DNA from 3 places in the Streptomyces sp. NPDC092952 genome. Region 1 is predicted to be linked to each of the others. Evidence: riboswitches for the same ligand, from Rfam matches in the RefSeq annotation. Region 1 holds a riboswitch; each other region holds the start of a gene.

Region 1 (10,939 bases):
CCGGTCACCGCGATGGAGCCCTCCAGGGCGTAGACCGCCGGGGCCGTACCGAACCGGTAGGCGACGGTGGTCAGCAGGCCGTGCCGCGAGCGGACCGGCGTCGTACCGGTGTTGAGCAGCAGGAAGTTGCCGGTGCCGTAGGTGTTCTTCGCCTCGCCGGGCGCGAAGCACACCTGCCCCACCGTCGCCGCCTGCTGGTCGCCGAGGACCCCGGCGATCGGGACCGCGGCCCGCAACGGGCGGGACGTGCGGGTCCGCCCGTACGCCTCGGCGTCGGAGGACGGCCGGATGGCCGGGAGCATCGCCCGGGGGACACCGAAGATCTCCAGCAGCTCGTCGTCCCAGTCCAGCGTCTCCAGGTCCATCAGCATCGTCCGGCTGGCGTTGGTCACATCGGTGGCGTGGACACCGCCCTCGGGACCGCCGGTGAGGTTCCACAGCACCCACGCGTCCGTGTTCCCGAACACCGCGTGCCCCCGCTCCGCCGCCGCCCGGACGCCGTCGACGTGGTCGAGGATCCACTTGATCTTCCCGCCGGAGAAGTACGTCGCCGGGGGCAGCCCCGCCTTGCGCCGGATCACCTCCCCGTGCCCGGAGTCCTCCAGCGACTTGGCGATCGAGTCGGTACGGGTGTCCTGCCACACGATCGCGTTGCAGTACGGCCGCCCGTTGCGCGGGTCCCACACCACGGTCGTCTCACGCTGGTTGGTGATCCCGAGGGCGTGCAGATCCGTGCCGCTCAGCCCGCCGGTGCGCAGCGCGGTCTGCATCACCGAGTTGGTGCGCTCCCAGATCTCCACCGGGTCGTGCTCCACCCAGCCGGGGCGGGGCATGATCTGCTCGTGCTCCAGCTGGTGCCGGGCCACCTCGTTGCCGCCGTGATCGAAGATCATGAAGCGGCTGCTGGTGGTGCCCTGGTCCACCGCGCCGATGAAGTCCGCCATGGCATGCCGCCTCTCCTGGCCCCGGTCCGCCGTGCGGACCGGGGCTCACTTCTCGGGCAGTACGGGGATCCTGCCCTCCGGCTCCTCCTCGGGCGAGGGCAGGAAGGTGCTGATGAGGACCTTGTAGACGAACGCCCCCACCGGGCCGCCGACCAGCGGGCCGATGATGGGCACCCAGAAGTAGAGCTCCCCGTACTGGTCGCGCCAGGCGCCGCCGTATCCGGTGAGGAAGCTCGCGAGCCGGGGGCCGAGGTCACGGGCCGGGTTGATGGCGTATCCGGCGTTGGTGCCGAACGCCATGCCGATGGCCACCACGATGAGCCCCACGACGAACGGGCCGAGGTTGGCGCCCGGCGGGGTGTTGAGGAGATCGGTCACCGCGAAGATCAGCAGGACGAGGATCGCGGTCCCGATGACCTGGTCGCGGAAGGCCCCCCACTCGTGGATCGGCAGCGCGTGGTTCCCGTTGGCGGGCAGGGTGGAGAACACCGCCTGTGTCTTGATCGTGTGCCCCGGGTCGACCTTGGCCAGCGCCTCCGAGTAGTTCCACCGCACCAGCAGCGCCGCCACGAACGCACCCGCCACCTGGGCGAGCGAGTAGGGGGCGACCTTCTTCCAGGGGAAGCCCTTGAACGCGGCCAGGGAGACCGTCACCGCCGGATTGAGGTGGGCGCCGCTGAGGCGGCCCGCCACGTAGACACCGAGGGTGACGCCGAGCCCCCAGGCCCAGGCGACGCTGTCGTGGTTGCCGAGACCCCCCGGCGGATCGGTGAGCGCGCCGCCCGCCGCGACCTGCGCCACGACCCCGCAACCGAAGAGGATGAGGATCAGGGTGCCGAGGAACTCCGCGGAGAGCTCCCCGGCGAGTCCCGAGTTCCTGAGTCGCCCCATGGGGAACTCGCTTCCTGTCGGTCCGCGGGGATAGGGGTCGTTGATCCGGATTTGAGCCTAAAGGGAGGTATGTGATTCCGCATGCGGTTCACAGCCCTCCCGGACCGGGGGCGCCACCGGGCGGGACACCCGGTGGGGGTATCGTCGGGCCCGTACCGCAGGACTCGTACGACCCAGGATTCGAGGCAGCCGTGGATCGCGGACGGACACGCGCACCGGGAGTGTCCCGGTTGCTCGTGCTCTGCGCCGCCCTGTTCGGGCTGTTCCTCATGCACGGAGCACCGGCCGGCGCTGCGGCGGGCTGCCATGACGCGGGGGCGGCGATCGCCGCCGCGCCGGGTGCGGCGACGGCCGGTGGCCACGCCGCCATGGCCGAGGGGCACAGATCCGAGCGGGTGGCCGTCGCGGCGCCCGCGGCGGACGGCGAGTCCTGCGTCTTCACCCAGTCCCGGGACCGGGTGCTGCCCCTGCTGATGGCGCTGGGGCTGCTGGTGCCGGTCACGGGTGTGACCTCCGGTGCCCGCACCGCCGTACGCGGACCGGCGCGGCGAGGACCGCCGTTCGCCGGCCGGGGGCTGCTGCTCCAGGTGTGCGTCGCGCGGACGTGACAGGGATCCGCCGGTCCACGGCCTTCGGGCCGGACCGGCCGGACCCCCTGCCCTTCCGCGCCACGGATGTGGCGCACCAGTGCACACACCTGGAAAGAGAATCGCGATGTCCGCTTTCGCGCCCTTCACCGCCCGCCGCCGTACGCTCGCGGCGGTCGGCACCGCCGCCGTGCTCGCCCTGGCCCTGACGGCCTGCGGCTCCTCCGACGACTCCTCGGGCGGTTCGTCCATGCCGGGCATGGACCACGGCTCGCCCAAGGCCTCCGCCCCGGCCGCCGCCGGTACGTTCAACGACGCGGACGTGGAGTTCGCGCAGCAGATGATCCCGCACCACCAGCAGGCCATCGAGATGGCGCGGCTGGCCGACGGCCGGGCCGCCGACGCCGAGATCAAGAAGCTGGCCGCCGCGATCGAGGACGCGCAGGACCCCGAGATCAACACGATGAAGGGGTGGCTGACCTCCTGGGGCAAGCCGCTGCCCGACGCCTCGATGGGTGACATGCCCGGGATGGACCACGGCTCGGACGGCGCGGGCATGCCCGGAATGATGTCCGACAAGGAGATGGGCGGCCTCGAGGCGGCCGAGGGCAAGGACTTCGACAAGAAGTTCGCCCGGCTCATGATCGGCCACCACGAGGGCGCGGTCACCATGGCCGAGAAGGAGAAGAAGGACGGCAGGAACGCCGACGCGAAGAAGCTCGCGGAGGCCGTCGTCACGGCCCAGACCGCCGAGATCGAGCAGATGAACAAGATCCTCGACCGGCTCTGACCCCGAACGGGGCGCGGGTTCCCGTACGCCCTTCGTACGGGAACCCACGCCCCTCGGGCGCTCAGACGGAGTCCGCCGGAGCGGCGAGCAGCTCGGCCACCTCCTCGGGGGTGGTCTCCCGCAGCTCCTCGTCGACCAGCAGCCACCGGGTGACGGAGACCGCTTCGAGGAACGGCAGATCGTGGCTGGCGATGAGCAGCGCGCCCTCGTAGGACTCCAGGGCGCTGGTCAGCTGCCGCACGCTGGCGATGTCGAGATTGTTGGTCGGCTCGTCCATCATCAGGAGCTGCGGGGCCGGTGCGGCGAGCATCGTGGCCGCGAGCGCGGCACGGAACCGCTCACCGCCCGAGAGGGTGCCCGCCGGCTGCTCGGCGCGCTTTCCCTGGAAGAGGAAGCGGGCGAGCTGGGAACGGATCTGGTTGTCGGTGACCCCGGGGGCCAGCCGGGCCGTGTTCGCCGCGACGCTCAGCTCCGGGTCCAGCACATCGAGCCGCTGCGGGAGGAACCGCGTCGGGACGAAGGTCCTGGCCTCGCCTGACAACGGGGCCAGCTCACCGGTGAGCGTGCGCAGCAGTGTCGTCTTCCCCGCGCCGTTGCGGCCGACCAGCGCGATCCGCTCCGGGCCGTTGACCTGGAGGGTTCCTTCGCGCAACCGGCCGAACCGCGGCCGCAGTTCCTCCAGGGTCAGTACGGTCCGCCCGGCGGGCACCGCCGTGTGCGGCAGCCTCACCCGGATCTCGGCGTCGTCGCGGATCGCGTCCGCGGCCTCCTCGCGCCGCTCGCGCGCCTCGTTGAGCCGGTCCTCGTGGAGACCGCGGAGCTTGCCCGCCGACTCCTGGGCGGACCGCTTGCGGCGGCCGGCCAGGATCTTCGGCAGGCCACCGTCCAACTCGGCCTTCTTTCCGGTCCGTTGACGCCGGGCCAGCTTCGTCCGGGTCTCCTCCAGTTCGCGCTTCTGGCGGCGTACGTCGGCCTCGGCGGCGCGCAGCGTCCGCCCGGCCGCCTCCTGCTCGGTGGCCACGGCCTCCTGGTACGCGGACCAGCCGCCGCCGTACCAGTTCACCGAGCCGGCGCGCAGTTCGGCGATGCGGTCCACGCGTTCCAGCAGTTCGCGGTCGTGGCTGACCACGATCAGTACGCCCGAGTGCCAGGAGTCGACGGCTTCGTACAGCCGTCGGCGCGCGAACAGGTCCAGGTTGTTGGTGGGTTCGTCCAGGAGCAGGACGTCGGGGCGTTCCAGCAGCAGTGCCGCGAGACGCAGCAGCACGGTCTCCCCGCCGGACAACTCGCCGACGGTGCGGTCGAGTCCGATGTCGCCGAGGCCGAGCGAGCCCAGGGTCGCCAGGGCCCGTTCCTCCACGTCCCAGTCGTCGCCGATCGTCTCGAAGTGCTTCTCGTCGACGTCTCCGGACTCGATGGCGCGCAGCGCCTCGCGCCGTTCGGCGATGCCGAGCGCGTGGTCCACCCGCAGGGTGGTGTCGAGGGTGATGTTCTGCGGCAGGTGGGCGAGGCTGCCGCCGATGGTCACCGTGCCCTCGGTCGGGCGCAGTTCGCCGGTGAGCAGTCGCATCAGGGTGGACTTGCCCGCGCCGTTGTTGCCGACGAGCCCGATCCGGCCGCGGCCGACGCTCAGCGAGAGCCCGTCGAAGACCGTGGTGCCGTCCGGCCACCGGAAGGTCAGGGCCGAGCAGGTGAGGGAGGCGCTGGGGGCGGTGGGTGTCGCCATGGATTTCCTCGCAGTCGTGATCGCAATGAAGGGGGGATTCGTATGCGAGCACCACGCGGCGACCGAGCAGCGGAGAAGGATGCGGCTGTCCTGGAAACGAGGGACGGCTCATGCATCGAGGTCGCATCCACGCGGGGGTCACGGGCAGTGCGGAAACACTGCGACGACGTGACAGGCATACGGCGAAAGCCGTACGGCGTGGTGTTCGCGGACCTCAGATGCGCAACGTCCACCTCTATCGGAGACAACAGGACACGAAAACCATAGCGGCAGAGGGGAGTGGTTGGCAATGCTCCCCGCCCGTCGGGGCGCCGGACGGGCGAAGCGCGGAAAGTCGCCTCCCTCTCCCCGTGGTGCGAGTCACATCCCGCCCCCGACCGCCGTGCCGCATGCCGCGGATCCCTTTGCCCGCACGGGTCGTCACCGGGTCGGTGTGAGGTGGATTACCGGAAATGAAGTGACTTGATCTTGTTGGGCAATTGCATGCGGAAAAAGGGTCTTGTCCCCTTCGGATTCTCTCGTCTACGGTCTCCGTCAATCCGGACGGAACGCCGAATCCTGCCGCTGTCCGGAGCATTCCGACCACTTGTGCACGGCAGGAGCGGGGAACCCAGGTACACCGCCGGTCCGGACGTCCGGACGGCTCGGGGTGAAGCCGCGCCGACGCGCGGCCGGGCAGCTCCAGCCCGAACCCGACAGCTCACCTCGCAGGCGACGGAGAGGAACCACCATGTCCTTCACCGGTACGCGCCACCGTCGCGCCGCCACCCCGTTGACCAGGGGATTCATAGCCGTGGGTACGGGAGCGGCCGCCCTGCTCCTGCCACTGCTCGGAGCCCAGGCCGCTTCGGCGGCGCCGACCCCGGCCGCCGCCACCGCACCCGCCGCGCGGACCGCGGCGTACACCGACGACCTGGACGGCTGGATCAAGGAGTCGCTGGCCGTCATGGCCGAGCACGGCATCCCCGGCAGCTACGAGGGCATCCACCGCAACGTCATGCGCGAGTCGTCCGGCAACCCGCTCGCCGTCAACAACTGGGACTCCAACGCCGCCGCAGGGACCCCTTCCAAGGGCCTGCTCCAGATCATCGATCCGACGTTCCTCGCCTACCACGTGCCCGGCACGTCGACGGACAGCTTCGACCCCGTCGCCAACATCACCGCCGCGTGCAACTACGCCGCCGACCGGTACGGCTCCATCGACAACGTCAACGGGGCCTACTGAACCGTCACTCCGGGGCGGACCCGGCCGCCTGTTCCGGAGCGGTGTGGGGCGGAACGGGCACCGTGGCCGCCGCCCCGTTCCGTACCGCCTGCACGGCCGCGTCGTGCAGGCGGCGGCTGTCCTCCTCCGAACAGCACGCTACGGGGCTGCCCACCATGGTGAACCAGTCGATCGCCCCCGAGTACTGCACGGTGATCTGGGCCGTGTCCTCGGCCCAGGTCGTGTGCACGGTCAGGTCCCCGGACAGGACACCGACCTCCTCCGTCAGCACGCCGCCGTGCCCGGAGAACACACCACACGTAGTCCATGACGCCCAAGCCATGCATCCAGGCTGGCACCGAGGCGGCGAATGCGCGACCCATGGGCCACACGTACGCGCCCGATGCCGACCGGGGGGAAAATTTCCCAGGGTCCGGCCTTCGGTTCCCGCACTCCCCGATCCTTCGGCGTCCTCTGCTCAGTTAGCGCAAAATCGTCGAAATTGATCACTGGAACAACGAATTCCGAAGGTGAACGCCTCTTGACCTGCGGAACACGTCGGGATTGCATAGCGCGCTGGGAGCGACGAAACCACTCACCACGTCCTCGTCTGGAGGCGATACCGCTCCCGCGCTCAAACACCGCACTTTTGATCGGAACCGCACGATGACCGACACGCTCAGCGCACCTCAGGCGCTCGCCCCGGCGACCGGCCCCACCCCCCAGAAGCTCAAGCGCTCCATCGGCGTCGTGGGCGGCACACTGCTCACGCTGTCCTGCGTGACCCCCGCCTCGACCCTCTTCGTGGTCGTGCCGGACCTCTTCTCCAGCCTCGGCACGTACACCGCCCTGACCATCGCCATCGGCTCGCTGCTCTGCATCGCGGTCGCCTTCTGCTACTCGGAACTGGGCACCCTCATCCCCAGCGCCGGCGGCGAGTACGCCATGGTGTCGACCATGGCGGGACGGCTCGCCGGATGGCTCGTCTTCGTACTGTCGCTGCTCGTCGTGATGATCGTGCCCCCGGTGATCTCCATGGGGACGGCGGACTACCTGGCGCCCATCGTGCACATCCCCGCCCCCCTCGCGGGCGCCGGGGTCATGCTGCTCGCCACCCTCGCCGGCCTGCTGGACCTGCGCGCCAACGCGTGGATCACCGGAATCTTCCTGGTCCTCGAAGTGATCGCGGCGGGCGTCGTCGCCGTACTGGGCTTCGCCCACACCGAGCGCGGCGCGTCGTCGCTGGTGCACGGCACGGTCGCCTCGGCCGGCGGTTCCCACTCCACCGTCACCGCGATGATGGTGGTCTCCGGGCTCGCCATCGCGCTCTTCATCACCCAGGGCTTCTCCACCGCGGTCTACCTCTCCGAGGAGCTGGAGAACCCGCGCCGCAACGTGGCCCGCACCGTGCTCGCCACCCTGGCCATCTCCACCGCCGTCATCCTGATCCCGGTCATCGCCATCACCATGGGCGCCCCGGACCTGGCTGCCCTGACCTCCGGCGACCTCAGCACCATGGTCACCGCCTGGTCCAACTCGGCGGTCGGCACCTTCGTCAGCCTCTGTGTCGCCCTCGCGATCATCAACGCGGGCATCGTCATGGTCATCCAGAACTCCCGGGTGCTCTTCGCCTCGGCCCGTGACAAGGCGTGGCCGGCACCGGTCAACAACGCCCTGTCCCGGCTCGGCCGGTTCGGCTCGCCGTGGGTCGCGACCCTCCTCGTCGGCGTCCCCGGCGCGGCGCTCTGCTTCGTCAACCTCGACACCCTGTACGGCGTCACCGGCGTCTCCGTCACCGCCATGTACCTGCTGGTCGCCGTCGCGGCCCTGCTCTGCCGCCGCGGCGCGCACCGCGAGGCGCAGGCCTGGCGGATGCCGCTCTGGCCCGCCGTCCCCGTACTGCTGATCGCCGTGCTGGCGTACATCCTGACCCAGCAGGAGGTCGAGTACCTGCTGTGGACCGGCGGCATCACCGCGGTCGCCACGCTCTACTGGGCGTTCTACCTGCGGCCCCGCCGTGAGACCCGCTGGCTGGTCAGCATTCCGGAGGACGCCCGGTCCTGACCGGGGGCGCGTTCCGTGCGGTGCCCGGCCCGTCGGTGGAGATCCTCCACCGGCGGGCCGGCCCCGTTCGCGCCCGTCGCCCGACCGGGCGCAGCACCGTCCCGGCGACGGGCGGACCCGCCGCCCCTTGCCCACAGTGGGACGAGGAAGGTCGTCGGAGCACGGGGAGCGGTGGCGCCATGGGTGTCGAACGGGTCGGAGTCGTCGTGCACCAGGGCCGCCCCGAGGCCGTCGTCGCCGCGGGCGTCGTACGCGACTGGTGCGCCCGCGAAGGGGTTCCGTGCACGGACATCGACGTGTGGCGGGGCGACGGACGGCGGCGCGGCGGGCGCGAGGAGGCCGACGTCGCGGGCAACCCCGACCTGATCGTGACGCTCGGCGGCGACGGCACGTTCCTGCGCGGCGCCAGGATCGCCGCCAAGCACGACGGTGCCGTGCTCGGGATCGACCTGGGCCGCGTCGGCTTCCTCACCGAGGTGCCGGCCCATGACGTCGTGCGCGCGCTCGACGCCGTCCACCGGGGCCGGGCGGAGTTCGAGGAGCGCATGACGCTGACCATGCGGGCCTCCCGGGTGCTCGAAGTGCCCCCGGACATCGACGCCCTGATGGGCTACGGGCGGCGCCCGATGCTGCCGCCGCCCCAGCTCGCCCCGGACGCGGAGGCCGCGGCGGAGGACTGGGGCGTGGCGCTGGACGTCACCGCCCTCAACGATGTCGTCGTGGAGAAGCTCGCCCGCGACCGCCAGGTGAGCCTCGGCGTCTACATCGGCGGCCGGCTCCTCGCCTCGTACTCGGCCGACGCGGTCGTGATGGCGACGCCCACCGGCTCGACCGCGTACAGCTTCGCCGCCGGCGGGCCGGTGGTCTCGCCCCGGATGGACGCGGTCCTCTTCACCCCCGTGGCGGCGCACATGACCTTCGACCGCACCGTGGTCGCCGCCGCCGACGAACCGATCGCCGTACGGGTCCTGCCGCACTCCGGGCAGGCCGCGGTGACCATCGACGGCCAGCTGCGCGGCGTACTGGACGCCGGGGACTGGCTCGGCGTCTACGCGGCACCGCGCCGCCTGCGGATCGTCCGGCTCGGCCCGCACGACTTCTACGGGCGGCTGCGTACCAGGATGCGCCTCACGGACGCCCCCGCCACGGCCGCGGACGGTGAGAGCGCGCCGCTCTTCCGCCACGACGGCCCGGTCCCGCACGACCTCGCACACCTCCACCTCGCCCCGTGAGCCACCTGGTCCGACGGCCCCTGCCACCGGGCCGGCCGGCGCCGATATAGTCGGCCGCTGCGGGAGAGCGGCCATGGGGAGGAACGGGGTGTCGCGCTCCGGACCCTCGCCGATGCCCACTGCCCCGTCCCGTCCCCGGCCGAGCCGCCGACGGTGCCCCGGAAAGGCTCGCCACCCACGGAAGGGGCCACGCGATGCCGGCCGTCCTCGTTCTGCTGCTCTCCGGCACCTGGCTGCTGTCCGGTGCCCTGGTGACCGGGACCGATCCGCTGATCGTCGCCGTGGGCCGCACCGCGGTGTGCTGCGCGGTGCTCACCGCCGTCGCCGCCTCCCGCGCGGACGGCCGGGCCGATCTGCGCAGGGCCGCCGCCCGGCCGGGCACCGTATGGCTGCTGGGCCTGCTCGGCTTCGCCGGATATGCGGCGGGCACCCTGCTGGCCATCTCCCGGATCGGGACCTCGCTGGCCAATGTCGTCGTCGCACTGCTGCCGTGCGCCACGGTGGCGGTCGGCGCGCTGTTCTTCGGCGAACGCTCCGGGGCCCGTCGGACGGCCGGAGCGGTGCTCGCCTGCGCGGCCGCGGTCGGGTACGCGGCGCTCGGCACCGGGGCGGGCGACGCGGACGCGCTCGGACTGCTGCTGGTCGCGGCGGCGACCGTGGCCTTCGCGGTGTACGGCTTCCTCTACCGGAGGCGGATGCCGGGGCTGCCGCCGCTCACCGTGTTGCCCGTCCTGCTCGCGGCCGCCACCTGCCTGCTGCTGCCGATGGCCCTGCCCGCGCTGGTCTCGCACCCGCCCACGCCCGCCGCGATCGGCGGCATCGTGCTCCTGGGCGGGGCCGTGTACGCCCCCGCCTACCTCGTGCAGCACCGGCTCATCCTGCTGCGCGGGCCGGTCTTCACGGCGGCCGTGCAACTGGCCGTCCCGTTCACGGTGCGGCTCGGTGACTGGGCCCTGGGCACCGGGGCCGTGCCCTCCGCGGCGGAACTGCTGCTGCTCGCGGTGTGCTGCGGCGGCATCGCGCTCGTCACCGTGGAGCCCGGTCGGCAGCGGCTCGCCGGCGCGGAGGCGGAATGACGTCGGGGCCGAGGTGGCGGCCCGTCGCCGGACGACCGTCCGTCCGGCGACGGGCCGGGTGTCTCCGGACTCAGAAGGTGACGTCCGAGCAGGCGTAGAACGCGTTGCCGGTGTCGGCGATCGTCCAGACGCCGAGGATCAGGTGCTTGCCCGTCTTCTGCGGCAGCACCCCGGAGTGGGTCACGGTGGACCCGGGCAGACGCCCGCCGAAGGGCACGGTCAGGAACGGCTGGGGATCCAGGTCGGCCCTGGTCAGCGGCTTGGTGGGGTCGTAGCCGTCCTTGGTGATGTAGTAGCGGAAGTCGGTCGTGGCGTGCCGCGCCTCGATCCGCCAGCGGAACGTGTAGCTCTGCCCCGCCGTGACCTGTGTGGCGGGCCATGTGCCGCCGCGCGGGTCGTCGAGCTCGGAGAACCGGCCGATGCCG
Region 2 (10,939 bases), on a different contig from region 1:
GGCCGGTGCGGCACAAGGCGCTCAAGACGCTCCGGTTCGAGTCGGGCGGGCTTCCCGCCCCGGTCGTACGGGCGGTCGGCGCCTCCGAGCTCCCGGCGCTGGAGCGGCTCGAACTCTGGCTCGGCGTCGAGGAGTACGGCGGGGACGCCGGGGTGGCGGACCTGGCCCCGTTCCTGTCCGGCGCCGGTTTTCCCGCCCTGCGCCACCTGGGGCTGCAGAACAGCGAGATCCAGGACGAGATCGCGGCGGCCGTGGCCTCCGCGCCGGTGGTCGCCCAACTGGAGTCGCTCGCCCTCTCGATGGGCACGCTGGGCGACGAGGGCGCCGAGGCACTGCTGCGGGGACAGCCGCTCACCCATCTGGCCTCGCTGGACCTTCACCACCACTACATGAGCGAGCCGCTGGTGGAGCGGCTGAGGGAGCTGCTCGGTCCCGACCGGCTGAACGACGACGTCGACGACGCCGACTGGGACGACGACGAGGACGGCCACCGTTATGTCGCCATCGACGAGTAGCGCAGATCCGCCGCCCCGCTTCGCCGTCGTGGGGGTGCCCGGCAACCGCCGGGTCACGCTCTTCCAGGACGCCGTGCGCGCCGCCGGGCTGCCGGCGGCGCGTGTGGTGCCCTGGTCATCGGTGCTGCGGGGCGAGGCGGTCTTCCTGCCCGGGGAGACCGTGCGGCTGGACTCCCCCGGTGAGGACTCCGAGGTGGAGCGGCTGCTCCGGAAGGTCGACGACCCGACCAGGGTCGAGGGCGGCGCCGCGTGGTACGCCGGTTTCACCCGGGCGGTACGGGAAGTGGCGCGGGCCGCGGCGGATGCCGGGGCCGCCCTTCTCGACGGCCCCGGCGAGGTGGCGGTGCTGTTCGACAAGCGGCTCTGCCACGCGGTGCTGGACGGGGCCGGGGTGCCGGTCCCGGCCTCGCCGACCTCGGGGGCCGCGGCCCCCGTGGTGCGGGGCTGGGCGGACATCCGCGGCCGGATGGCGGAGCACGGCATGCCCAGGGTCTTCGTGAAGCCGGCGCACGGCTCGTCCGCCTCCGGGGTGCTGGCCGTGGAGACGGCCGGGCCCGGCCGGATCAGGGCGACCACCTCGGTGGAGCGCGACGCTTCCGGCCGGCTCTTCAACTCGCTCAGGCTCCGCCGTCTGACGACGGAGCGGGAGGTCGCGGCGGTCGTCGACGCGCTCGCGCCGGAGGGGCTGCACGTCGAGCGCTGGCTGCCCAAGGCCACCCTCGCCGGCCGGGCGACGGACCTGCGGGTCGTGGTGGTGGCGGGCCGGGCCACGCATGCCGTCGCGCGTACCAGCCGCTCCCCCATGACCAACCTCCATCTCGGCGGTGAGCGCGGCGATCTCGGCCGGGTCCGCGCCGCCGTCGAAGCGGCGGGAAGCAGTTGGGGCGAGGCCCTGGCCGTGTGCGAGCGGGCCGCCGCCTGCTTCCCGGACACCCTGTGCGTGGGCGTCGATCTGCTGCCCTCGGCCGGCTGGCGGCGCTTCGCCGTCGGTGAGGTCAACGCCTTCGGTGATCTGCTGCCCCGGCTGACCGGCCTCGACGGCAGCGGAGCCGAGGGCCTGGACACCTACGCGGCGCAGGTCGCCGCCGTCATGAACAGAGCAAGGAACCACCGTGCAACCGCCACCGTCTGACACCGCGCGCTCCCCCGAGTCCGCCGGAAATCCCGACATGAGCCGGATCGTGGGCAGCCACGACCTGCTGTTCGTCACCCTCGACACCCTGCGCCACGACGTGGCGGCGGAGCTCGCCGCCGTCGGCCGCATCCCGAATCTGGCCCGCCATCTGCCAGGGGGTGCCTGGGAGGAGCGGCACGCGCCGGGAAGCTTCACGTACGCCTCCCACCAGGCGATGTTCGCCGGTTTCCTGCCGACGCCGACGGGTCAGGGGCCGCATCCCCGGCTCTTCGCGGCGCGGTTCGCGGGCAGCGAGTCGACCGCCACGGACACCTTCGTGTTCGACACGCCGGACCTGGTCTCCGGTCTGGCGGGCGTCGGCTACCGCACGGTGTGCATCGGGGGTGTCGGCTTCTTCAACAAGCAGGCGGCGCTCGGTTCCGTGCTGCCCGGGATGTTCCAGGAGAGCCACTGGGAGCCGGAGTTCGGTGTGGCCTCGCCCACCTCGTTCGAGGCGCAGGTGGCCCGCGCCGAGCAGGTCGTCGCCCGGCTCCCCGCGGAGCAGCGGCTGTTCCTCTTCGTCAATGTGTCCGCGCTGCACCAGCCCAACTGGTTCCACCGGCCGGGGGCCACCCGCGAGGCGGGCGACTCCCGCGCCACGCACGCCGCCGCCCTGGAGTACGTCGACGCCCACATCGGCCGGCTCTTCGCGGCCGCCAGCAGCCGCCGCCGCTGCTTCGCCATCGTCTGCTCGGACCACGGCACGGCGTACGGGGACGACGGCTACACCGGTCACCGCCTCGGCCACCCGTCCGTGTGGACCGTTCCGTACGCACACTTCTTCCTGGAACCGGGGGCCTCCGCACGATGAGCCGCACCACATCGGCATCGGCCACGCCGGCCGCGTCCGCCGTCCGTCCGTACCAGAGCTATGTCTACGCCTACCCGCACAAGACCGCCTACCGGCCGCTGGCCGGTCGGCCGGGGCTGCGCGAGCTGTGGGCCGGTGAGCGCAAGGACGCGCTCTCGCTCTATCTCCACATACCGTTCTGCGAGGTCCGCTGCGGCTTCTGCAACCTCTTCACCCGGATCGGCGCGCCCGACGAGCTGACGACCCGCTACCTCGACGCGCTGGAGCGGCAGGCCCTCGCGGTCCGGGACGCGCTGGGCGACGAGGAGCCCGTGCGGTTCGCCGCCGCCGCCTTCGGCGGTGGTACGCCCACGTTCCTGACGGCGGCCGAGCTGGAGCGGCTCTGCGACATCGCGGAGAAGCGGATGGGCGCCGATCTGCGGTCCGTTCCGCTGTCGGTCGAGACCTCGCCGTCGACCGCGACGGCCGACCGGCTGGCCGTCCTCGCCGACCGCGGCACGACCCGGATCAGCATCGGGGTGCAGAGCTTCGTCGAGGCGGAGGCACGGGCGGCGGTGCGCCCGCAGCGTCGGGCCGAGGTGGAGTCGGCGCTGGGCCGGATACGCGAGAGCGCCATCCCGGTCCTCAACATCGACCTGATCTACGGCATCGACGGCCAGACCGAGGAGAGCTGGCGCGCCTCGCTGGACGCGGCGCTGGCCTGGCGGCCGGAGGAGCTGTACCTCTACCCGCTGTACGTGCGCCCGCTGACCGGTCTGGGACGGCTCGGCACCGACGAGGGGGCGGCGGACGCGGCCTGGGACGAGCAGCGGCTGCGGCTGTACCGGGCGGGCCGCGACCACCTCCTGGCGCACGGCTACGAGCAGGTCTCGATGCGGATGTTCCGCCGCGCCGACGCCCCGCGTGCGGAGGGCCCGGACGACTACGCCTGCCAGACCGACGGCATGATCGGCCTGGGCTGCGGCGCCCGCTCGTACACCTCGCGGCTGCACTACTCCTTCGACTACGCGGTGGAGATGCGGGAGGTGCGGGCGATCATCGACGGCTACACCGCCACCGAGGACTTCTCCCGCGCCGAGGTCGGGCGGTACGTGGACGGGGACGAGGCGCGCCGCCGCCATCTCCTGCAGTCCGTGCTCCAGGCCGACGGGCTGGTCCTGGCCGAGTACGCGGAGCGGTTCGGCACCTCGCCCGGCGCGGACTTCCCCGGGGAGCTCGCCGTGTTCGAGGCGCGCGGCTGGCTGGACGCCCCGGCCGGGGCGTCGGGGCTGCTGCGCCTGTCCCCCGAGGGCCTGGCCCACTCCGACGCCCTGGGCCCGGAGCTCTTCTCGCCCGCCGTGCGCGCCGCGATGGCCGCGTACGAGCTGAAGTGAGCGCGTCGATGGAGCTGACGATCCTGTACCGGGGCCCGCTGGCCTCCTGCGACTACGACTGCCCGTACTGCCCGTTCGCCAAGCGGCGCGACAGCCGGGAGCAGCTGCGGGCCGACCGGGCGGCGCTGGAGCGGTTCACGGCGTGGGTGGCGGAGCAGACCGGCGACCGGATCTCGGTGCTGTTCACCCCGTGGGGCGAGGGCCTGGTCCGCTCCTGGTACCGCCGGGCGCTGGTGGAGCTGGCGGGGCTGCCGCACGTGGCCCGGGTGGCGATCCAGACCAATCTGAGCAGCCGTACGGGCTGGCTGGCCGAAGCGGGAGCTGCGGGGCGGGAGAAGATCGCCCTGTGGTGCACGTACCACCCGGGGCAGACGCCGTACGAGCGGTTCCTCGCCAAGTGCGGGGAGCTCGGCGCGCTCGGGATCCGGCACAGCGTCGGGATCGTCGGGCTGGACGCCCATCTGGAGGAGGCGCGGAGGCTGCGGGCCGCGCTGCCCGAGGAGGTCTATCTCTGGGTGAACGCGGCGGAGGGCCACCGCTACACCGACGCGGAGGCGGACCGCTGGACGGCGATCGATCCGCTCTTCCCGTACAGCCGGGATCCGCACCGTTCGGCCGGGCTGCCGTGCCGGACCGGTGAGTCGGTGATCTCGGTGGACGGGGAGGGCACCGTGCGGCGCTGCCACTTCGTCCCGGCGCCGCTCGGCAATCTCTACGACGGGAGCTACCGGCGGGCGCTGCGGCCGCGCGCCTGCCCGCTGGCGGTCTGCGACTGCCACATCGGCTATGTGCACCTGGAGACGCTGCCGCTGTACGACGTCTTCGCGGGCGGTGTGCTGGAGCGGATACCCGCCTCACCGCTACTGCCCGGCGGGCGCGGCTGAGCTTCGGCCACGTCCGCCGGGCGGCGGCGGTGCGTCGGGAACGGATCCGCGGGGCTACAGCGGCAGCAGGTCGGGGCGCTTGGCCTCGACGTGGTCGCCGGAGGACTCGCCGCGCAGCCGCCGCCCGATCCAGGGCACCAGGTGCTCGCGCGCCCAGTGGATGTCGTCGCGCCGGACCTCCAGGGTGCCTCGCTGGGCCTGCGGGGGCCATTCCTGGTCGGGGTCGGCCGGTATGTCGATGCCGAGGACCTGGGCGGCGCGCAGCGCGACCCTGGTGTGCCCCTCGGGCGACAGGTGGAGCCGGTCGTCGTCCCAGGCGCGCCGGTCCTGGACGGACCGCAGCGACCACAGGTCCAGGACCGGGCAGTCGTAGCGGTCGGCGATGGCCCGCACATGGGCGGTGTACGTCGCGACCTTGCCGCGCAGATGGCGCAGGACGGGAATGCCCCGGGTGTCGAAGCCGGTGGTGACCATGACCGTGCCGACCGCGCCGGTGAGCTCGGCGACGGCGCGCTCGAAGCGTTCGGCCACGTCGTCGGGGTCGGTTCCTGGCCGGATGATGTCGTTGCCCCCCGCGCAGAAGCTCACCAGGTCGGGGGCGAGCTCCTTGGCACGCGGCACCTGCTCCTCGACGATCTGGTCGAGGAGGCGTCCGCGTACGGCGAGATTGGCGTATCGGAATTCCGGGTGTGCGGGTCCTTCGGCGTCGTGTGCCGTATCGGGGTCCGGGAGTTGGTCCGCGAGAAGTACCGCGAACCGGTCCGCCCAGCCGACGAATGTTCCGTCCGGGCCGGGGTCACCGACTCCCTCGGTGAAGCTGTCGCCGATCGCCGCGTACGACCCGATGACGCCCTGTCGGTTGTTGACGCCACGCTGCATTTTTCTCGAATCGTCTGCCACAAGCGCTTATCCTGCACCGTCGAATGTGACCTACGCGACCGTAATAAAGGGTTGACGGGTGGTGACATAGACCACCCGGTCAGTTTTTGGCAAAGGGGGAATAGGCGGAAGGGGCGGTGCGCCACCGCGCACCGCCCCTTCCTTCGTCCTGCTCCGGGTCACGCTCAGACGGAGATGCCGTGCGAGGCCAGGTAGGCGATCGGGTCGATGTCCGAACCGTACTCGGGGCCGGTGCGGACCTCGAAGTGGAGGTGCGGGCCGGTGACGTTGCCGGTGGCGCCCGAGAGGCCGACCTGCTGGCCGGCGCTCACGGACTGGCCCGCCGAGACGGAGAGGGAGGACAGGTGGCCGTACTGCGAGTAGTGGCCGTCGGCGTGCTTGACGACGACCTGGTTGCCGTAGGCGCCGCCCCAGCCGGCGGTGACGACGGTGCCGGAGGTGATGGCCTTGACGCCGGTGCCGGTGGAGACGGGGAAGTCGATGCCGGTGTGGCTGCCGCTGGACCAGTTGGAGCCGGAGGCCCGGTAGTTGGTGGTGTGGTTGCCGGGGACCGGGTGGACGTAGCCGGAGCCGGTGTCCTCGGTGGCCGGGGCGGGGGCCGGGGCCTCCTCCGCAGCCGGGTCCGCCTGGTCCGCCGGGGCGGGCTGCTCGGCGGCCGGGGCGGCCTTCGACGGTGCGGCCGTACCGGCTGCGGCACCGGTGGGCGCGGCCGTACCGGCGGCGGCGCCGAGGGTCAGCTTCATGCCGGGGAGGATCAGGCTGGGGTTTCCGCCGACGACCTCGCGGTTGTCCTGGTACAGCTTCTGCCAGCCGCCCGCGACGTGGTGCTCGGCCGCGATCTTCGACAGGTAGTCGCCGGGGACGACGGAGTACGTGGCGGGTCCGGCCTGCGGGGCGGCCTTCGGCGCGGTGTGCGCGACGGGGGCCTGCTCCGGCGTGGTGGCCTGGTCGGCGGCGTGGGCGCCGGTGGCACCGAGCAGCGGCAGTGCGATGACGGCGCCACCGGTGCTGACCGCGGCGAAGCCTCGGGCGATGGGGCCGACCTTGGGACGGCGGTGCTTACCCGTGATGGGCATGGCGTCTTTCCTCTCCGGCGCCTGCGAGGTGAGCTGTCGGGTTCGGGCTGGAGATGCCCGGCCGCACGGTGTGCGGCTTCACCCCTAGCCGTCCGGATCTCTCCGGCCGGCGGCCTACCTGGTTCCCCCGCTCCTGCCACGCGATAAGTGGATGTGAATTCCGGTCGGCGGCAGGATTGGGCGGGCCGTCCGGAATGCGGTGACCGTAAGCGAGCCGGGACGGCGAGAACAAGCACCTGGTTCCCCGCCGGTATTCCGCTTCGGGAATTCGGAACGGAATTCCGGTCACCCTCCGTGGATTACGGATCTTGTTATTCCGCGCGGCGAAAGGAATTCCCGTCCCGTCCGCCGCCACACACCGTCACGAATATGATCCCGCTCACGGGCCGCCGACCATCTCCCTTATAAGCGGGAGATGTTCGTAAAAAGCGCGCATTACGGACATGCCCGGCTGCTCAGTCCTGTCGCAGGCGCAGCACCCGCGCGTCGAGATCGCCCCGGAGTCCGGTGTCCAGTCCCTGGTGGAACAGGACCGCACCGTGGTGGACCGCCCCCGTGTCCCGGCAGGTGTACGTGGCAGCGGGGTCGAGCCCGCGCAGCCGCAGGGCCGGCGGGCGCTCCCCGTACCGCTGCGCCTCCAGCCACATCAGGACCACGGTCTCCTCGCCGTGCACGTACTGGACGGCGCCGAGTCCGCCGCGCGGTTCGCGCAGCCGGTACAGCGCGCCCTGCTGCACCACGGGGCGGATCTCCTTGTAGAGATCCACCCAGCCACGCGCCTCGGCCAGCTCCTCCTCGCTCCACTCGGCGAGGTTCCCGCCGATGCCGAGCACTCCGGCCATCGCGCTCACGAACCGGAAACGCAGCGAACTGACCCTGCCGTTGAGCTGGCGGTTCGGGCTGTCGGTGACCCAGGCGGCCATCACCCGGGCCGGGTGGAGGTGACTGAACCCCTCCTGGATGGCGAGCCGGTCGAGCGGATCGGTGTTGTCGGAGGTCCACACCTGGTCGGTACGGGAGAGGATGCCCAGGTCGATCCGGCCGCCGCCGCCCGAGCAGGACTCGAAGGCGACGTGCGGGTGCGCGGCCCTGAGCCGGTCGATCAGCGCGTACAGGGCGTCCACATGGGCGGTCCAGATCCGCTGCGGGTACTCCTCGCCGGGCCAGCCGGGGTCGGTGAAACAGCGGTTGAAGTCCCATTTCACGTAGTCGACGGGGGTACCGGAGAGCAGTGCGTCCAGCTGCTCCCAGAGGTACTCCCGGACATCGGGCCTGGCCAGATTGAGCACCAGCTGGTTGCGGTACTCGGTGCGGGTCCGGCCGGGGACGTGCTGGACCCAGTCGGGGTGCGCCCGGTAGAGGTCGCTGTCGGGGTTGACCATCTCCGGTTCGACCCAGATGCCGAACCGCATGCCGAGTGCGTGCACCTCGTCGGCGAGCGGCTTCAGCCCGCCGGGGAACCGGTCCGGGTTCGGGGTCCAGTCGCCGAGTCCGGCCCGGTCGCTGGTCCGCCGCCCGAACCAGGCGTCGTCCACCACGAACAGCTCCACCCCCATGTCCGCGGCACGCCGGGCCAGGGTCCGCTGCTGGTCCAGCGAGATGTCGAAGCCGGTCGCCTCCCAGGAGTTGTAGAGCACCGGCCGAAGGGTCCCGGCGTCCGGGATCACATGGGCCAGCTGCCAGGCGTGCCAGGCGCGGCTGGCCCCGCCGAAGCCCCGGTCGCTCCAGAGCCCGGCGAAGACGGGCGTGGTGTACGACTCCCCCGGGGCGAGCCTGAGCAGCCCGGACTCGTCGTGCCCGGCGCCGCCGGTGATCTGGACGAGCCCGTCGGGCAGCCGCTGCACGCAGATCCGCCAGGAGCCGGACCAGCCGAGCGCGCAGCCGTAGACCTCGCCGCTCTCCTCGGTCGCCGCGCCGTCGGCGTCCAGCGCGGCCCACGGCAGGTACTGGTGGCCGGTGTGGCCGCGCCTGCTGGAGATGACGCTCTCGCCGTGGAGCAGTTCCGCGCGCTCGATCCGGGTCTCGGCCGACCAGCGGCCGTGCAGCCGGCCGATCCGCCAGCCGTCCCGGGCCGGCAGCGACCAGGCGGCCGCGTCGGCGCGCAGCAGTTCCAGCGGCGGGCCGTCCGGACCGGTGTGGGCGACGGTGGCCCAGCGCTCCACGACGTCGGAGTCGTCCCGCATCCGGTAGTGCAGGGTGAGGCCGAGCCGGTGCACGGCGTCGGTGAAGCCGATCCGCAGTTCGTCGCCGTCGGTCCCGGCACCCCGGAAGGTCCACTCGGTGCCGCGGACGAGCGGGGTGCGGACCGAGAGCGCGGGGCGGACGAACCGGGGGCCGCCCTCGACCGGGTACTCCTCGTGGCCGTCGAGGGGGGATTCGAAGCTCCGGTGGGGGAGGTCGGGTGCGGCCGCCAGGGCCTCGGCGGCGGCGAGTCCGATCCTCGGGCCCCAGTGCAGATGGAGCAGCTCGTCCCGTTCGGTCAGTGCCAGTGCGTAGCCGCTGTTCTCGCCGGTGAGCAGCCAGGTACGGCCGGTACGACCCGTCTCGATCATCGCGCCCCCATTTTCCGACAGTTCCGCACATCATCGGCCGCCGGGGAGGTGCGGGCAACGGTGCCTCGGGGGGATGCGCCGGGTGGGCGGGCCGCCGACAGACCCGGGTTCGCCCGGGTATCGACAGCCGGGGCCCGAGATGGTTGCCTGAGGAATCGATGCCGTAGGGTCGCGGCAGTCGTGCCGCCGACGACCAGCGGCGCCGGACATTCCTGGAGTAACCGTGACGCAGCAGCTGCCGCAGGTCCCGTCGACGGAGCCCGAGCTGGCGGGCGTCCGCAACTTCCGCGACGTGGGCGGTCTGCCCACCGTGGGCGGCCGGCGGGTGCGGTACGGGCGGCTCTTCCGCAGCGGTCACCTGGCGCACGCCACCACCGAGGACGCCGCCTTCCTGGGCGGCCTGGGGCTGCACACGGTCTTCGACTTCCGCAACTCCGCCGACCGCCGCCTCGACGGCGCGGACGTGGAGCTGCCGGGTGTGCGGAACGTGAGCATCCCGCTCTCCGACCCGGCCGACGGCGCGGAGTTCTGGCGCATGGTCCGGGACGGCGACATGGACCAGCTGCGCTCCGTCCTCGGCGACGGCAAGGGGGTGGCCCGGATGGTCGCCTCGTACCGTTCGATCATCCGGGAGCGCACCGCCGAGCACGGCCGGGTGCTGCACGCCCTGGCCGAGGACAGTGTGCCCGCGCTGATGCACTGCGCGGCGGGCAAGGACCGGGCGGGGCTGTCGATCGCGGTGTCGCTGCTGGCCGTCGGGGTCGAGCGCGAGGCCATCGAGGCCGACTACCTCAAGTCCAACGACGCGCACCGCCGCTACCGGATACGCCGCAGCGACACCTCGCCCGCCGGGATGTCGGCCGAGGTCATGGAGCTGCTGAACCCGCTCTTCGGCGCCCGCGCCGAGTATCTCGCCGCGGCCTTCGACACCATCGAGGAGACCTGGGGCTCCGCGGAGCGGTACTTCTCCGAGGGGCTCGGTCTCGCTCCCGAGACCCGGGAGCGGCTGCGCGACCGGCTCCTCGACCAGGCGTGACCGGGGGCGCTCAGCCCTTGCCTGCCACCTCGAACAGCAGGTAGAGGAAGGCGGCGACGACGTGCCCGGCGACGAGATAGGCGATGAGCCGGATCACGATGCCGCGCGGGAACTTGGACTCCTGGGCCTCGTAGTGCTTGCTGGAACCGAGCGGGTCGTAGTTCTCGGAATCGGACATGACGGTCCTCTCTGGCGACCGGGAACCGGTCTCAGTGGTGGATTCCGCCGCCGAGGCACAGCTCGGCGGCGGGGCTCTGCAGCAGGGTGTGGACGAAGAGGAGCTCGGCGCCCTCCCGGCCGGTGGCCGTGATCCGGTGCGGGGTGAGGGAGTCGAAGTGCGCGCTGTCGCCGGGGGCGAGGTCGTGCACGGTGTCCCCGAGCCAGACGCGGAGGTGCCCGGAGAGCACGTAGAGCCATTCCTCGCCGGGGTGGACCCGGACGAGATCGCCCTGGGCGCCGGGCGGGACCCGGACGCGGAGGGCCTGCATGGCCCGGCCGGAGCCGCCGGCCCGCCGGTACATCCAGCCGTCGGCCTCGGCCCCCTCGTACGCACCGCCCCGGATGACCGCGTCGCGCTCCGGGGGCATCTCGCCGAGGAGCTCGGAGACGGTCGTGCCG
Region 3 (8,691 bases), on a different contig from region 1:
TGGACGATCCCGAACACGCCCGGCTGCGCCGCATGGTGACCGCCCCCTTCGCGGTCCGGCGGATGAACGCGCTGCGGCCGGCGATCCAGCGGATCGTCGACGGCCTGATCGACGAGATGCTCGCCGGGCCCAGACCCGTCGACCTGGTCGAGGCGTTCGCGCTCCCGGTCCCCAGCCTGGTCATCTGCGAGCTGCTGGGCGTCCCGTACGAGAAGCACGACTTCTTCCAGCGCTGCACCCGGGTCGTCGTCCGGCGTACGTCGACGCCCGATGAGGTGCGGGAGGCGACCGGGGAGCTCACCGACTACCTCGACGGCCTCCTGGCCGCCAAGGGCGCGGAGCCCGGCGACGACCTCCTGTCCGAACTCGCCGTCAAGCGCGTGGCCACCGGCGAGATGACACGGCGCGAGGCCGCGCGGACGGGCGTCCTGCTGCTGGGCGCGGGGCACGAGACGACGGCCAACATGATCGCGCTGGGTACCCTGGCCCTCCTGGAGAACCCGGACCAACTCGCCCTGCTGCGCGAGTCGGAGGACCCCGCGGTGGTCTCCGCGGCGGTCGAGGAGCTGCTGCGCTACCTGAACATCACCCACTCCGGCCGCCGCAGGGTGGCGCTGGCGGACATCGAGGTGGACGGCCTCACCATCCGCGCCGGCGAGGGCATCGTCTTCGCCAACGACATCGCCAACCGCGACCCCGACGCCTTCCCCGACCCGGACCGTCTCGACATCACCCGCGACGCCCGCCGCCACGTCGCCTTCGGGTTCGGCGTGCACCAGTGCCTGGGGCAGCCGCTGGCCCGCGTCGAGTTGCAGTGCGTGTACAGCACGCTCTACCGGCGCATTCCCACGCTCCGGGCGGCCACCGGCATCGACCGGCTGGACTTCAAGCACGACGGCATCGTCTACGGCGTCTACGCGCTGCCCGTCACCTGGTGAACCGTCACTCTCCCCCGAACGGAAACGAGAAGCCGATGCGTGTGGAAGTGGACCGGCCCAAGTGTGTCGCCTCCGGTCAGTGCGTCCTGCTGGCCCCCGATGTCTTCGACCAGGACGACGACGGCATCGTCGAACTGCTCACCGACACCCCCGACCCCGCCCACCACGACGACGTCAGGGAGTCGGCCGCCATCTGCCCGGCGGCGGCGATCCGCCTGGTCCGGGCGTGACCGTCGGCCCTCCGCGCCGGATCGTCTTCGTCGGCGCCTCGGCGGCCGGTCTGTCGGCCGCCGAGGCCCCGCGCCGGGAAGGCTTCGACGGGGCGCTCGCCCCGGTCGGCCGGGAGCACCACCTCCCCTGCGACCGACCGCCGCCGTCCAGTCAGATCCTCTCGCGTACCTGGTCCGCCGAACGGACGGCCCTGCGCCCGTCGCCGGCCTGGAGGCCCCCGGAACCCGCACGGTGGCACCGGACGACGGAACCACCTGCGGCCACGACGGCCTGATCGCCGCCACCGGCGTCCGGCCCCGCGCCGTCCTCCCGGCCGCCCGTACCGGGCGTCCATGCACTGCGCACCCTGGACGACGCCGTCGCCCTGCGCGAGCGCCTCGGCGCGGGCCGCCGGCTGGTCGTCGGCGCCGGGTTCCTGGGCTCCGAAGTGGCGTCCTCGGCCCGCGATCCGGGGGCCGCCGTCACCCTCGTCGAGGCGGCGCCCGTTCCGCTCGCCCACGTCCTCGGGCACCGGGCCGGTGAACACCTCGCCCACGTGCACCGCGCGCACGGGGTGGATCTGCGTTCCGGCACCGGTGTCGCCGGAATCGTGGCCCCGGGCGGCCGGCTCACCGCCGCCCGGCTGTGCGACGGGGCCCTGGTCCCGGCCGACGACGTGCTCGTCGCCATCGGCTCCGCACCCGACACCGGCTAGCTCGACGGCAGCGGCCTGCGCCTGGCCGACGGGGTGGTCTGCGACCAGCACCTCGCCGCCGTCCCCGGCATCCGGGCCGCCGGGGACGTGGCCCGCCGGCACAACCCCCTGTTCGGCGCCGACATGCGCGGCGAGCACCGGACCAACGCCGCCGAGCAGGGCATGGCCGCCGCCCGCAACCTGCTCCACCCCCAATCCGCCCGCCCCGTACTTCTGGTCCGACCAGCGCGGGGTCAGGATCCAGGCGTACGGCCGGCTCCCCGGCCACCACGAAGCACGCGTCGTCGAGGGCGACCCGGCCCAAGGGCGGCTCCTCGTCGCCCGTCGCACCGGCCACCGGCTCACCGGCGCCCTGTCCTTCGGCATGCCGCCCACGGCACTGCGCCTCTGGTGCACGGTCATCGCCGCCGGAAGCGACTGGCGGGCGGCCATAGCGACAGCCCCGGCAGCCCGACCGCACACCCCTTGAGGCACCAGGGGTGTTGACCAGCAGTCCCGGCCGGTCAACGCCCCTCGTCCGGGATTTCCGGCCAGGTCCGGAAGCCCACGCAACGGCCGGATCGCCCCTCCGCGCCTGCCCATTCGGCGGGTTCACGGCGTTCCCGCATGCCTCGGCCGCCTCGTGGAACCGGCCGACGGGCCAGGTCGATGGCCCGAAACACTTCCCTCTTTCTGTACGTCCTGTACATTTTCTACGGAAGCCCGCCCAGGGCTTGGCCCGTACCGTTCCGGAAGAGAGGCGTCGCCATGCCGTTCCGCCCCGCAGCCCGCCATGTACTGCCCGAGTTCACCGAGCGCACGGCCGACGGCGTCCGCACCTTCGATCCGTACTCCAAACTGCTCGCCGAGCGGATCGTCTTCCTCGGCACCCCGGTCGACGACGCCGCCGCCTCGGACCTGATCGCGCAGTTCATGTATCTGGAGCACGCGGCCCCCGACCAGCCCCTCTCGCTCTACATCAACTCCCCCGGCGGCTCGTTCGAGGCCATGTCCGCGATCTACGACACGATGCGGTACGTGAACTGCGAGGTGGAGACCTTCTGCCTCGGCCAGGCCGGCCCCTGCGCCTCCGTACTGCTCGCCGCCGGGACGCCCGGCCACCGGCACGCGCTGCCCGGCGCCCGGGTGCTCGTGCGCCAGCCCGAACTTCCCGAGCCGATGCGGGGCCAGCCGTCCGACCTGGCCATCGAGGCGCGGGAGATGGAACGGCTCCACGCGCTCCTCGTCGAACTGCTGGCCCGGCACACCGGGCAGGACGCCGGGCGCATCGCCGAGGACATCGAGCGCGATCTGATCCTCGACGCGGCCGGGGCCCGGGCGTACGGCCTGGTGGACCACGTCCTGGAGAACCGGAACGCCGTCCGTGCACCGCACGGCGCGCGGTGACCACCCGATGCGACCGCCGGAGCCCCAGCCGCTTCCCGCACTGACCCGGGCCGAGGGGGAGTTCATCGACCGCTACCTCGACGTCGTCGACCAGATCGGCCGGATCAACCCGGCCCGGGGCAACGACACCTACGGCGCACTGCGCGCCGCACAGGCACTGGCCTCGCACGCGGTCGCACTGCGGGACGCCCTGACACTGATGCACGAGCGCGGGGAGGCACACATCCACACCACGACGCTCGCCCGGGCGCTGCGCGTCCTGGACGGCGAGCGCCGCGCCGGGCGCGTCACCGTGCCACCGGCTCCCACCAGTTGACCGGAGCGTACGCTCCGCCGTGGGCGGCGCGGCCCGCCGCACCGCCCACGGCCCGCGCCCCGTCCAGGCGGGCGACACACCCGACACGGTGATCGGATTTCCTCGCCCGTTCGGCGTAGGAAGCCCCCTGCGCAAGAGACCGCTCGACTTGCGCGTTTCGCGCGGACCACAGCTGGAATCAGCGCTTCCGCCGCTGGTACCGCGCCGGCCCGGTCATCCGGCAACAGTCCGGAAGGGTTCATGTCCACCCGAATGGATCAGCCGTGAGGAGCCTCACATATCAGTTTTTCAGCTCGGAAATCCCCCGGCCCGTGGGTCAAGATCCCTGGGACGACAAGCCCCCGCCACCGCGGCGGGGCGGTCCGGGTGGACGCCGAGTCCTGCCGCCGTCCGGATGTCTGGTCGACGAAAGTGGATCGGCAGGAGTGGAGGACCCGAGCACAACGGGTCGGCCCGGGCACACCGGACGACCCTCGGGGTGAAGCCGCACCACGCGGCCGGGCGACTTCGCAGGCCCGAACCCGACAGGTCATCCTTCACAGGCGGCTGACGAAGGGTTGCGCATGTCTGCGCAGGTTCATGTCCCGTCCTTGCTCGCCCGGGCCGGAACGGCCTCGGTCCTCACTCTCGCCGCCGTCGGCGGCACCATGCTCGCGCCGGGCGCCCAGACGGAGGCCCAGGCCGCGACCGTCTCGATGAAGGCGCTCGACATCGCGGCGTCGAAGAAGGGCTCACCGTACCGCTGGGGCGCCGCGGGCCCCCACCGCTTCGACTGCTCGGGCCTGACGCTCTACGCGTTCAAGAAGGCGGGCAGGAAGCTCCCCCGCACGGCCCAGCAGCAGTACAACCGGGCCAAGCACGTCCCGGCCTCGGACCGGCGCCGCGGCGACCTGGTCTTCTTCCACTCCGGCCGCAGCGTCTACCACGTCGGGATCTACGCCGGGGAGAACCGGATCTGGCACTCCCCGAAGGCCGGTGCCGTGGTGAGGCTGGAGAAGATCTGGAGCAGGAGCGTCTACTACGGCCGGGTCGGCTGAGCCCGGCCGGCCCGCCCCGCGGCCGCGGCCGTGCATCACGTTCGGCGCCAGACCGTCCGACGCGGCCCCCTCCCTGATCGACACCGGCCCGTCCGGCCGGCGGAGGAGAGGGAGGGAGGCCGCGCGGTCCTCACCGGGCCGTGCGGCCCGCCGTCGCGGAGCGGCCGCCGGACACGTACGGGGGCGGGTGCGGTCAGCCCGCGGGCGCGGTGCGCAGGACGGTCGACACGGCGGTGGTGATCTCCTCCTCGGTCAGGTCGGCGCGCGCGGTCAGCCGGAGCCGGGACACCCCGTCCGGCACCGACGGGGGCCGGAAGCAGCCGACGGCGACCCCGGCGGCGCGGCAGTCGGCCGCCCAGCGCACCGCCGCGTCCGCGGAGGGGGCGCGCACCGACACCACGGCCGCGTCGGGGCGTGCGGCGGTCAGCCCGGCCCCGGTCAGCCGTTCGTGGAGCGTGGCGGCCACGGCGCGGGCCCGGCCGGCCCGTTCCGGGTCGCGGCGCAGCAACCGCAGGCTCGCCAGGGCGGCGCCCGCCGCGGCCGGGGCGAGACCGGTGTCGAAGATGAACGTCCGGCCCGTGTTGACGAGGTGTTCGATGACGCGGGCCGGTCCGAGGACGGCTCCGCCCTGGCTGCCCAGGGACTTGGAGAGGGTCAGGGTGGCGACGGTCCCGGCGGTGCCCGCGAGCGAGGCGGCGGCCGGCGCACCCCGGCCGCCCGGCCCGAGCACGCCCAGGCCGTGTGCGTCGTCGACGAGCAGCGCGGCGTCCTCCGCACGGCAGACCTCGGCCAGTTCGGACAGCGGGGCCGCGTCGCCGTCGACCGAGAAGACCGAGTCCGTGACGGCGAGCGCCCGCCCGTCCCGTGTCCGCAGGGCCTTGCGTACGGCCTCGGGGTCGGCGTGCGGGACGACGGCGGTCCGGGCGCGGGAGAGCCGGCAGCCGTCCACGATCGAGGCGTGGTTGCCCGCGTCGGAGACGATCAGCGAGCCGTGTCCGGTGAGCGCCGTGACGGCGGCGAGGTTGGCCGCGTAGCCGGACGACAGCACCAGGGCCGCCTCGAAGCCGCAGAACTCGGCCAGCTCCCGTTCGAGTTCGGCGTGGAGCGCGGTGGAGCCGGTGACCAGCCGTGAACCGGTCGCTCCCGCGCCCCATTCGTGTGCGGCGGCGGCCGCGGCCGCAGTGACGTCGGGGTGTCTGGCCAGCCCCAGGTAGTCGTTGCTCGCGAGGTCCAGGAGCCCGGAGTCGGCGGGCCGGGGGCGGAGGACACGGACGAGTCCGGCATCGGCACGACGGCGTGCCTCGGCGTCGATCCAGCCGAACGGGTCGAAGGGCATGAGCGGTCCCTTTTGTAGGCAGCTCACAGACCCTAACCGTGGAAACCGCCGGTCATGGTGTGGCAATACACACACCCTCGACAGGCACTGTTGTCCGGTTCCTCCTTGGCTGCGGGACGCCGGTAGGACAGGATCTTCGCCATGGACCTCCTGACCACACTGGTGGACAAGGGCCTGCGGCGCGAGCTGCCGACCCGTGAAGAAGCCCTCGCCGTACTGGCGACCCCGGACGACGATCTGCTCGAAGTGGTGGCCGCGGCCGGGAAGGTGCGCCGTCAGTGGTTCGGGCGGCGCGTGAAACTCAACTACCTGGTCAACCTCAAGTCGGGGCTGTGCCCCGAGGACTGCTCGTACTGCTCGCAGCGGCTCGGCTCCAAGGCCGGGATCCTCAAGTACACCTGGCTGAAGCCGGACGAGGCGTCGAAGGTCGCCGCGGCCGGAGTGGCGGGCGGGGCCAAGCGGGTGTGTCTGGTGGCGAGCGGCCGCGGCCCCACGGACCGCGACGTCGACCGGGTGTCGGAGACCATCGAGGCGATCAAGGAGCAGAACGAGGGCGTCGAGGTGTGCGCCTGCCTCGGTCTGCTCTCCGACGGCCAGGCCGATCGGCTGCGGTCGGCCGGCGCCGACGCGTACAACCACAACCTCAACACGTCCGAGGCGACGTACGGGGACATCACCACCACCCACACCTACGCGGACCGGGTGGCGACGGTGCGTCAGGCCCAGTCCGCCGGGCTCTCGGCGTGTTCGGGACTGATCGCGGGCATGGGCGAGAGCGACGCCGACCTGGTGGACGTCGTCTTCTCGCTACGCGAACTGGACCCGGACTCGGTGCCGGTGAACTTCCTGATCCCGTTCGAGGGAACTCCGCTGGCCAAGGAGTGGAACCTCACCCCGCAGCACTGCCTGCGCATCCTGGCCATGGTCCGGTTCGTCTGCCCGGACGTGGAGGTACGGCTCTCCGGCGGGCGCGAGGTGCATCTGCGCTCGATGCAGCCGCTGGCCCTGCACCTGGTGAACTCGATCTTCCTGGGCGACTACCTGACCAGCGAGGGCCAGGCGGGCCAGACGGATCTGGACATGATCGCGGACGCCGGTTTCGAGGTGGAGGGCGCGGGCACGACGACGCTGCCCGCGCACCGGTCTGAGCAGGGCGGATGCGGCTCGCACGACGGCGGATGCACGCCCTGCGAGGGGACGCCCGAGGCGGATCCGGCCGCTCCCGCCGAGGCGCCGGCCGCGCGCACCGACCTGGTGGCGGTCCGCCGCCGCGGCGCGGGGACGGATCTCGCCCCCAATGCCTGAGCCGCTCTCCACGGCCGAGCTGAGGTCCCTGGACCGGGCCCATGTCTGGCATCCGTACGGCCCGATGCCGGGGCGTCAGGATCCGCTGGTCGTGGCGTCCGCGTCCGGGGTACGGCTCAGACTGGCCGAACCTTCCCACGGACAGGCCGAGTTGGTGGACGGCATGTCCTCCTGGTGGTCCGCGGTGCACGGCTACAACCATCCGGTCCTCAACGAGGCGGCCCGCGGGCAGTTGGGCCGGATGAGCCATGTGATGTTCGGCGGGCTCACCCATGAGCCCGCCGTGCGGCTGGCCTCCCGGCTGGTCGGGATCACCCCGGAGCCGCTGCGGCACGTCTTCCTCTCCGACTCGGGGTCGGTCGCGGTCGAGGTCGCGGTCAAGATGTGTCTGCAGTACTGGCGTTCGGCCGGGCGGCCCGCCAAGCAACGGCTGCTGACCTGGCGCGGCGGCTATCACGGGGACACCTGGCAGCCGATGTCGGTGTGCGACCCCGAAGGCGGGATGCACGAGCTGTGGTCGGGTGTCCTGCCCCGTCAGGTCTTCGCCGACGAGCCGCCGGCCGGCTTCGACGCGGAGCCGGACGCCGCCTACGTACGGCAGCTGCGGGAACTGATCGCCGGGCATGCCGAGGAGTTGGCGGCGGTGATCGTGGAGCCGGTGGTGCAGGGCGCGGGCGGAATGCGTTTCCACTCCCCCGCATATCTGCGGGTGCTGCGCGAGGCGTGCGACGCGAACGACGTGCTGCTGGTGTTCGACGAGATCGCCACCGGGTTCGGCCGGACCGGAAAGCTGTTCGCCGCCGGGCACGCCGGTGTCTCGCCCGATGTGATGTGCGTGGGCAAGGCGCTGACCGGCGGCTATCTGACGATGGCGGCGACGCTGTGCACCTCCCGGGTGGCGGAGGGCATCTCGCGCGGCAAGGTGCCGGTGCTCGCGCACGGCCCGACGTTCATGGGCAATCCGCTCGCCGCCGCGGTGGCGTGCGCCTCGATCGATCTGCTGCTCGGCCAGGACTGGGAGCGTGAGGTGGAGCGCATCGGGGCGGGGTTGCGGGAGGGACTCGCCCCGGCGTCCGAACTGCCCGGGGTGCGGGACGTACGGGTGCTGGGCGCGATCGGCGTCGTACAGCTGGATCACGAGGTGGACATGGCGGCCGCGACCCGGGCCGCGGTACGGGAAGGGGTGTGGCTGCGGCCGTTCCGCGACCTGGTCTACACGATGCCGCCGTATGTGACGGACGACGAGGACGTGGCGCGGATCTGCCGGGCCGTGTGCGCGGCGGCGCGAGAGGGATGAGATGACGATCCTGGTGGTGACCGGTACGGGCACCGAGATCGGCAAGACGATCGTGACGGCGGCCGTGGCGGCGGCCAACGCGGGTCGCCGTGTCGCGGTGCTCAAACCCGCGCAGACCGGCCTCGCTCCTGGCGAACCGGGCGATGCCGCC

What was found. Region 1 has a riboswitch for cyclic di-AMP ahead of ACIQGQ_RS35685 (transglycosylase SLT domain-containing protein). Riboswitches for the same ligand answer to the same signal wherever they lie in the genome.
Region 2: linked by a shared signal. The riboswitch ahead of ACIQGQ_RS21980 (peptidoglycan DD-metalloendopeptidase family protein) and the one ahead of ACIQGQ_RS35685 (transglycosylase SLT domain-containing protein) in region 1 are both predicted to bind cyclic di-AMP.
Region 3: linked by a shared signal. The riboswitch ahead of ACIQGQ_RS26845 (C40 family peptidase) and the one ahead of ACIQGQ_RS35685 (transglycosylase SLT domain-containing protein) in region 1 are both predicted to bind cyclic di-AMP.

The regions. Positions count from the first base shown of each region.
Region 1 is NZ_JBIVPT010000033.1:720-11,658, forward strand. It holds gene glpK (glycerol kinase GlpK) at 1-944, opposite strand, end outside; gene ACIQGQ_RS35665 (MIP/aquaporin family protein) at 990-1,835, opposite strand; gene ACIQGQ_RS35670 (hypothetical protein) at 2,072-2,443, shown strand; gene ACIQGQ_RS35675 (DUF305 domain-containing protein) at 2,550-3,212, shown strand; gene ACIQGQ_RS35680 (ABC-F family ATP-binding cassette domain-containing protein) at 3,274-4,938, opposite strand; cyclic di-AMP (ydaO/yuaA leader) riboswitch at 5,478-5,665, shown strand; gene ACIQGQ_RS35685 (transglycosylase SLT domain-containing protein) at 5,669-6,163, shown strand; gene ACIQGQ_RS35690 (hypothetical protein) at 6,168-6,485, opposite strand; gene ACIQGQ_RS35695 (APC family permease) at 6,809-8,206, shown strand; gene ACIQGQ_RS35700 (NAD(+)/NADH kinase) at 8,386-9,438, shown strand; gene ACIQGQ_RS35705 (EamA family transporter) at 9,633-10,514, shown strand; gene ACIQGQ_RS35710 (lytic polysaccharide monooxygenase) at 10,585-10,939, opposite strand, start outside.
Region 2 is NZ_JBIVPT010000009.1:12,920-23,858, forward strand. It holds gene ACIQGQ_RS21950 (STM4015 family protein) at 1-515, shown strand, start outside; gene ACIQGQ_RS21955 (STM4014 family protein) at 496-1,647, shown strand; gene ACIQGQ_RS21960 (STM4013/SEN3800 family hydrolase) at 1,685-2,500, shown strand; gene ACIQGQ_RS21965 (STM4012 family radical SAM protein) at 2,497-3,873, shown strand; gene ACIQGQ_RS21970 (STM4011 family radical SAM protein) at 3,882-4,757, shown strand; gene ACIQGQ_RS21975 (SGNH/GDSL hydrolase family protein) at 4,812-5,657, opposite strand; gene ACIQGQ_RS21980 (peptidoglycan DD-metalloendopeptidase family protein) at 5,822-6,733, opposite strand; cyclic di-AMP (ydaO/yuaA leader) riboswitch at 6,737-6,893, opposite strand; gene ACIQGQ_RS21985 (alpha-galactosidase) at 7,189-9,285, opposite strand; gene ACIQGQ_RS21990 (tyrosine-protein phosphatase) at 9,509-10,321, shown strand; gene ACIQGQ_RS21995 (DUF6126 family protein) at 10,332-10,499, opposite strand; gene ACIQGQ_RS22000 (XRE family transcriptional regulator) at 10,531-10,939, opposite strand, start outside.
Region 3 is NZ_JBIVPT010000013.1:104,448-113,138, forward strand. It holds gene ACIQGQ_RS26810 (cytochrome P450) at 1-938, shown strand, start outside; gene ACIQGQ_RS26815 (ferredoxin) at 974-1,168, shown strand; gene ACIQGQ_RS26820 (hypothetical protein) at 1,165-1,443, shown strand; gene ACIQGQ_RS26825 (FAD-dependent oxidoreductase) at 1,516-1,863, shown strand; gene ACIQGQ_RS26830 (oxidoreductase C-terminal domain-containing protein) at 1,745-2,332, shown strand; gene ACIQGQ_RS26835 (ATP-dependent Clp protease proteolytic subunit) at 2,611-3,249, shown strand; gene ACIQGQ_RS26840 (hypothetical protein) at 3,257-3,565, shown strand; cyclic di-AMP (ydaO/yuaA leader) riboswitch at 3,959-4,125, shown strand; gene ACIQGQ_RS26845 (C40 family peptidase) at 4,129-4,602, shown strand; gene ACIQGQ_RS26850 (8-amino-7-oxononanoate synthase) at 4,796-5,938, opposite strand; gene bioB (biotin synthase BioB) at 6,080-7,243, shown strand; gene ACIQGQ_RS26860 (adenosylmethionine--8-amino-7-oxononanoate transaminase) at 7,236-8,540, shown strand; gene bioD (dethiobiotin synthase) at 8,542-8,691, shown strand, end outside.